3 regions of the Nocardiopsis sp. iso_25 genome follow, and region 2 is predicted to be linked to each of the others. Evidence: predicted binding sites of a transcription regulator. Region 2 holds the regulator's gene; each other region holds the start of a gene.

Region 1 (2,247 bases), 3.0 Mb from region 2:
CGGACTCCTCTCGGGTGTCACTGCGTGCCCCGCAGCAGGGGAGGGTGCAGCAGGGCGGCGCCGCCCGCGCGGTAGAGCCGGGCCCGCCGTCCGCCGCCCGCGCCGCCGCGCTCGGCGAGTTCCCCGGTGTCCTCCACGAACCCGGGTGCGGCGAGGATCTTGCGGTGGAAGTTGGCCGCGTGCAGGGACTGGCCCCACACGGCCTCGTACACCTCGCGCAGCGCCGTGATGGTGAAGGCGGGCGGCAGGAAGGCCGTGGCCAGCGGGGTGTACTCCAGCTTGGAGCGGGCGCGCTCGACCGCGTCGGCCAGGAGGCGGCCGTGGTCGAAGGCCAGGTCGAGCCCGGGGCGCGCGCCGTCGCCGTGGCCGAGGTCGCGCCAGGGGGTCCAGGCGGCCTCCTCGGTGCCCCGGCCGGTGTGCGGGTCGGGCAGGTCGGGGGCCAGCAGGACGTAGGCGACCGAGAAGACGCGCATGCGCGGGTCCCGGTCCCGGGCGCCGTAGGTGCCCAGCTGCTCCAGGTGCAGTTCGGTGGGCAGCAGAGTCTTCTCCGAGAGCACGCGCAGGGCGGCGTCGGGCAGGTCGGGGTCGGCGGGGCCGTCCGGTCCGTCCTGGGCCCGGACGAATCCGCCCGGCAGCGCCCACCAGCCGCGCTGGGGGTGCTCGGCGCGCCGCGTCAGCAGCACGTGCGGCACGCCCGAGCGGATGGTGAGGGCGACGACGTCGACGGTGACCGCGGCCGGGGCGAACGCGTGCGGGTCGTAGTCGGCGAGGAACCGGCTCTCGCCCTCCTCGTTGCGCGGGTCGGCCACGTGCGCCTCCAGTTGTTCTCAATCCGAGTATTTCTCGAACTGAGAGCAACTTAGCACGCGTTCGGTGTCCCGTCCATCCCTTTTCTCCGGAACCCGAAGACAGCGCGCGGTCCGGGGGCGTGCGGCCGCGCCCGGCCGGGCGACTACGCTCGCGACAGGGTGGCCCTGGCAGCGGCGGGCTCCGGCCGGAGGGCGCCCCCGGGGGCCGACACGCCCGGGCGGGCCGGAGGCGGACGTCGTCGCCCGCCGCTAGCATGTGGGCGAACGGACGTTCGAGAGGACAAGGGTGAGGCGCGTGCGCGTGTTGGGGATCGACCCCGGGCTGACCCGGTGCGGTGTCGCCGCCGTCGAGGGCGCCATCGGCCGACCGCTCGCCCTGCTCGGCGCCGACGCCGTGCGCACCAGCCCCGACACCGACCTGCCCCACCGGCTCGTGGGCATCGAGCGCGGTATCGAGGAGTGGCTGGACCGCTACCAGCCCGACGCCGTCGCCGTCGAGCGCGTCTTCGCCCAGCACAACCTCAGCACCGTCATGGGCACCGCCCAGGCCAGCGGCATCGCCCTGGTCTGCGCCGCCCGCCGCGGCCTGCCCGTGGCCATGCACACCCCCAGCGAGGCCAAGGCCGCCATCACCGGCAACGGCCGCGCCGACAAGGCGCAGGTCGGCACGATGGTGGCGCGTATCCTCGGACTCGACGGACCCCCCAAGCCCGCCGACGCGGCCGACGCCGTCGCCCTGGCCATCTGCCACATCTGGCGCGGCGGGGCCCAGGCCCGCGTCGCCCAGGCCCAGCAGGACTTCGCCCGCAAGGTGGAGCTGGCCCGCCGCACCCGCGGCCGCTAGCGCCCCGCCCCCAGGAAGGAGAGGGGCACCGTCCCCGGTGCCCACACCAGATGATCGCGTTCCTCACCGGCCGGGTGGCCGCGCGCGGCGCGGGCACCGCCGTCATCGACGTCGGCGGGGTCGGCATGACCGTGCAGTGCACGCCCTCCGCGCTCTCGCGCCTGCACGTGGGCGAGACCGGGACCGTGGCCACCAGCCTCGTCGTGCGCGAGGAGTCCCTGACCCTGTTCGGGTTCGCCGACGACGACGAGAAGCACCTGTTCGAGCAGCTCCAGACCGCCTCCGGCGTCGGCCCCCGCCTGGCCCTGGCCATGCTCTCGGTCCACAGCCCCTCCAGCCTGCGCCACGCCGTGTCCACCGAGGACACCACCGCCCTCACCCGCGTGCCCGGCATCGGCAAGAAGGGCGCCCAGCGCATCGTCCTGGAACTGCGCGGCAAGCTCGACGCGCCCGTGCTCACCGACGGCACCCCGCCCGGGTCCGAGGCCGCCGGGTCCGGCGGCGAGCCCAACGGCGCCTGGCGCGGACAGGTGGTCTCCGGCCTGGTCAACCTCGGCTGGTCGGCCAAGGACGCCGAGGCCGCCGCCTCCGCCG
Region 2 (2,247 bases):
GCATCTCCACCTCGCTGAGTGCACGCCCGGACCTGATCGCGGCCCGTCCGGCACGGGAGTCCGAGAGCAGCTGGACCACCTGCCCCTCATCCACCTGGCCCGAGGCCTCGACCGCGCGCGCCTGCTCGGTGAGCTGGCGGTCGATCAGGTCGAGGTAGCGCGTACCGGGAGGCGCGGCCAGCACGAGCGCGGGGGAGGGGTGCTCGGCCCCGATGAGCTCGTGGGCGCGCAGCGCGTACAGGGCGCCCTCGCTGTGCCCGACGACGACCACCCGTTCGGGGTCCACCTCCGGCTGGGAGACGAGTTCCTCGTAGGCCGCCGCGACCTGCTCGTCGAAGATCACCGGGTCCACCGGCGCGACCTCGTCGCCGGGGCCCGGCGTCTCGAAGTCCGGACCGCTGCCGTACTTGTCGTAGCGCAGCGAGGCCACCCCGACGTCGGCGAGCACCCGGGACAGGTTCTGGTTGGTGCCGGCGTCGGGGCGCACGGAGCTGTTGCCGTCGCGGTCGGTGGGACCGCTGCCGGAGATGATGAGCGCGCCCGGAACGGTGCCGGAGACGTCCTGGGGCATCCGGAACGCGCCGGACACCTCGTACCCGCCGCCCTCGAAGGCCACCTCGCGCTCGACGCCGCCGACCCCCGGCGCCTCGGCGGCCCCGTCGTCGGCGGGGGCGCAGGCGGCGGTCAACAGGACGGCGCTCGCCGCACCGGCCAGTGCGGTGCGCCAGCGGACGGCGGGGGAGGAGGCACGTGTGAACACCCTCTCAGCCTAGCGGCCCGCGCCCGTCGGCCCCGCGCCGTCCACAGGGGGAAGCGTCCCCGGTCCCTCCGAGGGGAGGGGGACCGGAGACGCGGGTACGCGGGTACCTCAGACGCGGCGCATGACCGCGACCACCTTGCCGAGGATGGTGGCGTCGTCGCCGTTGATCGGCTCGTAGGCCTCGTTGCGCGGCATCAGCCACACGTGGCCGCCCTCCTCGCGGCGCAGCACCTTGACGGTCGCCTCCTCGTCGAGCAGCGCCGCCACGATGTCGCCGTTGTTGGCGTCCTGCTGCTGGCGCACCACCACCATGTCGCCGTCGGTGATGGCGGCGTCGGTCATCGAGTCGCCGACCACGGTGAGCATGAACAGGCGTCCCTCACCCACCAGCTGGCGCGGCAGGGCGAGCACGTCCTCCACCGACTCCTCCGCCAGGATCGGACCGCCGGCGGCGATCCGGCCGACCAGCGGCACGGCCGCGGCGCGCGAGAGGTCGATGTCCTCGGGCACCAGGGTCTGCCCCGAGGCGCGCCCGGGCGTGCGCAGCTCCACCGCGCGCGGCCGGTTCTGGTCTCGGTGCAGGTAACCCTTGCGCTGGAGGACCTTGAGCTGGTGCGCCACACTGGACGGGCTGGACAGGCCGACCGCTTCCCCGATTTCCCTTATCGACGGGGGGAAACCCCGCTCCCGGACATAGCGCTGGATGCAGTTCAGCACGCTCTGCTGGCGCGCGGTGAGTTTGGGGGCTTCGGGCGTGGACCCGCCCGCGTTCTCCGCTGGTGCGAGAACGGTGGCGGTATCTGCGGTTCCGGGATTCTCCTCCGGCACGGCCGGGCCTCCTCGGCATTCGGTTCGGTCAGGGCCTGCTTGTGTGACTGGCCACCCCCGGTCCGCGACCGTGCCGACCTGGGGGTCCACGTGATGGCGAAACCGGTGTGAAATCAAGGTCAACTTTAGTCGTTGCACACGGTGATATCAAACAAGCGTTCGAGGCCGGTGGCAATTGCCGTCGCGCGTATTCGCGGTCAATTTCCGGCCTGCACTTACGTGTGTACACGCGTTCACGCGCTGTTGTCCCCGGAATGCGCGAACGCGTGTCCGTGGCAGCGGTTCCGGCCGGGCGCGGGGGTCTTATCCCGGAGCGTCGGCTCGACCGAAATCCCCGTGACGTCGGGATTCCGGTGCCCGCCGCCGGGAGCGGCGGCTCCGGTGGGCGGCGCTATCCTTGAGCGCGGTGCCGGGCCGCCCCCGCAGCAGTCCGCCCGCGCCGACTTCCCCGCCCCACCCCGCCGCCGCGGGCCGCGATGCCGCGCGGTCCCTCGGCCGTGTTCGTGACACGCCCGTGCCGGGGTTGCGGCGGGGTCAGGAAGAAGTCTAGGTTCGACCACAACATCTGGTGTTGCGACAGGAGTGGTTGCCCAGAAGTTGTGGTTTAGTGGTACCTAGGCGTTGTCATTCGGTGAGAGAAGCAGGTGAACCAGGGTGCA
Region 3 (2,247 bases), 3.2 Mb from region 2:
CGCCGACAGGCCGATCCGCTGCGCCGGGCGGTTCAGCAGGGCGTCCAGCCGCTCCAGGCTCAGCGCCAGGTGCGCGCCGCGCTTGCTCCCCGCGAGCGCGTGCACCTCGTCGACGATGACCGTCTCCACCCCGGCCAGCCCCTCCCTGGCCCGCGAGGTGAGCACGAGGAACAGCGACTCGGGCGTGGTGATGAGCACGTCCGGCGGCCGGGTGGCGAGCCTGCGCCGCTCGGCGGCCGGGGTGTCGCCGGTGCGCACTCCCACGGTGACCGGGGACAGCGCGTGCCCCCCGGCCTCGGCGGCGGCCGCGATCCCGGCCAGGGGGACGCGCAGGTTGCGCTCCACATCCGCCGCGAGGGCCTTGAGCGGGGACACGTACAGCACCCGGCAGCGGCGGGCCCGGTCCTCGGGGACCGGGGCCGAGGACAGCCGGTCCAGCGACCACAGGAAGGCCGACAGGGTCTTGCCCGAGCCGGTCGGGGCCACGACCAGCGTGTTCCTCCCGTCCTGGACCGACTCCCAGGCACCGGTCTGGGCGGGGGTGGGGCCCGCGGGAAAGGCCCGGTCGAACCAGGCCCTGGTGGCGGGTCCGAAGCGTTCGAGGGGGCGGGGCGCACGGCTCATGCCGCCAGTGTGCCCGCGGGCGGGGACAAAGGGGAGGGGACGCGGCGGACGCCGCGATCACCGATACTGGGCCCGATGAGACTCACGGTTTTCTGGCACAACATGCACGAGCAGTTCGGCGAGGCCTACGCGCAGAGCGTGGCCCGCGACCACGTCCTGGAGGGGCTCGGGTCCCGCACGGTGGAGCAGGCGCTCGCCGACGGGGCGGCGCCCAAGGAGGTGTGGCGCGCCGTGTGCGACGCCTTCGACCTGCCCGCCTCCAGACGCTGATCCGGCGACGGACCTCCCGCGAGGTCGCATCCGTTTCGTACGCCATATCGAACACAGGTTCGGGTAGGGTGGGTTGTCCACAGGCGGACGTGGGACGTCGCGATTGTCGTAGCGACCGCGTAGCGTCGTGCTCACCATGAAGAAAAAGGCATCCACCCAACAACAGGGGTATCCCGTGGCATCTGGAGACCGAGACAAGGCTCTCGAAACAGCGCTCGCCCAGATCGAGCGGCAGTTCGGCAAGGGCTCCATCATGCGCCTGGGCGACGACGACCGCCCGCCGGTGGAGTCGATCCCCACCGGGGCGATCGCGCTCGACGTGGCGCTCGGCATCGGCGGCCTGCCCCGGGGCCGCGTCGTGGAGGTCTACGGCCCCGAGTCCAGCGGTAAGACCACCGTGGCCCTGCACGCGGTGGCCAGCGCCCAGCGGATGGGCGGCATCGCGGCCTTCGTCGACGCCGAGCACGCGCTCGACCCCGAGTACGCCAAGAAGATCGGCGTCAACACCGACGACCTGCTGCTCTCTCAGCCGGACACCGGTGAGCAGGCGCTGGAGATCGTCGACATGCTCATCCGCTCCGGCGCGGTCTCCATCATCGTCATCGACTCCGTGGCGGCCCTGGTGCCCCGCGCCGAGATCGAGGGCGAGATGGGCGACAGCCACGTCGGACTCCAGGCCCGCCTGATGTCCCAGGCGCTGCGCAAGATCGCCGGTGCGCTCCACCAGACCAACACCACCGCGATCTTCATCAACCAGCTGCGCGAGAAGGTCGGCGTCATGTTCGGCTCGCCCGAGACGACGACCGGCGGCAAGGCGCTCAAGTTCTACGCCTCGGTGCGCCTGGACGTGCGCCGCATCGAGACGCTCAAGGACGGCACCGACGCGGTCGGCAACCGCACCCGCGTCAAGGTCGTCAAGAACAAGGTCGCGCCGCCCTTCAAGCAGGCCGAGTTCGACATCCTCTACGGGGTGGGCGTCTCGCGCGAGGGCAGCCTCATCGACCTGGGCGTGGAGCACGGCATCGTCCGCAAGTCGGGCGCCTGGTACACCTACGAGGGCACCCAGCTGGGCCAGGGCAAGGAGAACGCGCGCAACTTCCTGCGCGAGAACGCCGACATGGCCAACGAGGTCGAGAAGAAGATCAAGGAGAAGCTGGGCGTGCCCGTCAAGGGCGACGACAGCGCCTCCGGCCCGGCCGCCGAACCTGCCAAGGCCGCCGCGGAGGCGGCTTCGGACCCGGCCGCCGCGGCCAAGGCGCCCGCCAAGCGCGCCGCGGCCAGGACTCCCAAGGCGCCCGCGGCTGATGCGTGAGGGGGGCCGGTCCCCGGACCGGCACCACTCCGAGGACGACG

Evidence for each region. The regulator LexA, encoded in region 2, represses DNA repair genes until DNA is damaged. The targets are predictions, from matches to a motif close to TCGAACANNTGTTCGA.
Region 1: ruvC (crossover junction endodeoxyribonuclease RuvC) is a predicted target of LexA. The motif match lies at 1,070-1,085, and genes of this name have one in related genera.
Region 3: recA (recombinase RecA) is a predicted target of LexA. The motif match lies at 942-957, and genes of this name have one in related genera.

What each region holds. Positions count from the first base shown of each region.
Region 1 is NZ_CM149667.1:1,844,861-1,847,107, forward strand. Features, by position in the region: gene AC0VX6_RS08045 (NUDIX hydrolase) at 18-809, opposite strand; gene ruvC (crossover junction endodeoxyribonuclease RuvC) at 1,105-1,653, shown strand; gene ruvA (Holliday junction branch migration protein RuvA) at 1,704-2,247, shown strand, end outside.
Region 2 is NZ_CM149667.1:4,810,827-4,813,073, reverse strand. Features, by position in the region: gene AC0VX6_RS20710 (alpha/beta hydrolase family protein) at 1-760, opposite strand, end outside; gene lexA (transcriptional repressor LexA) at 869-1,588, opposite strand; gene nrdR (transcriptional regulator NrdR) at 2,243-2,247, shown strand, end outside.
Region 3 is NZ_CM149667.1:1,634,685-1,636,931, forward strand. Features, by position in the region: gene AC0VX6_RS07160 (ATP-dependent helicase) at 1-624, opposite strand, end outside; gene AC0VX6_RS07165 (DUF3046 domain-containing protein) at 700-894, shown strand; gene recA (recombinase RecA) at 1,070-2,206, shown strand; gene recX (recombination regulator RecX) at 2,199-2,247, shown strand, end outside.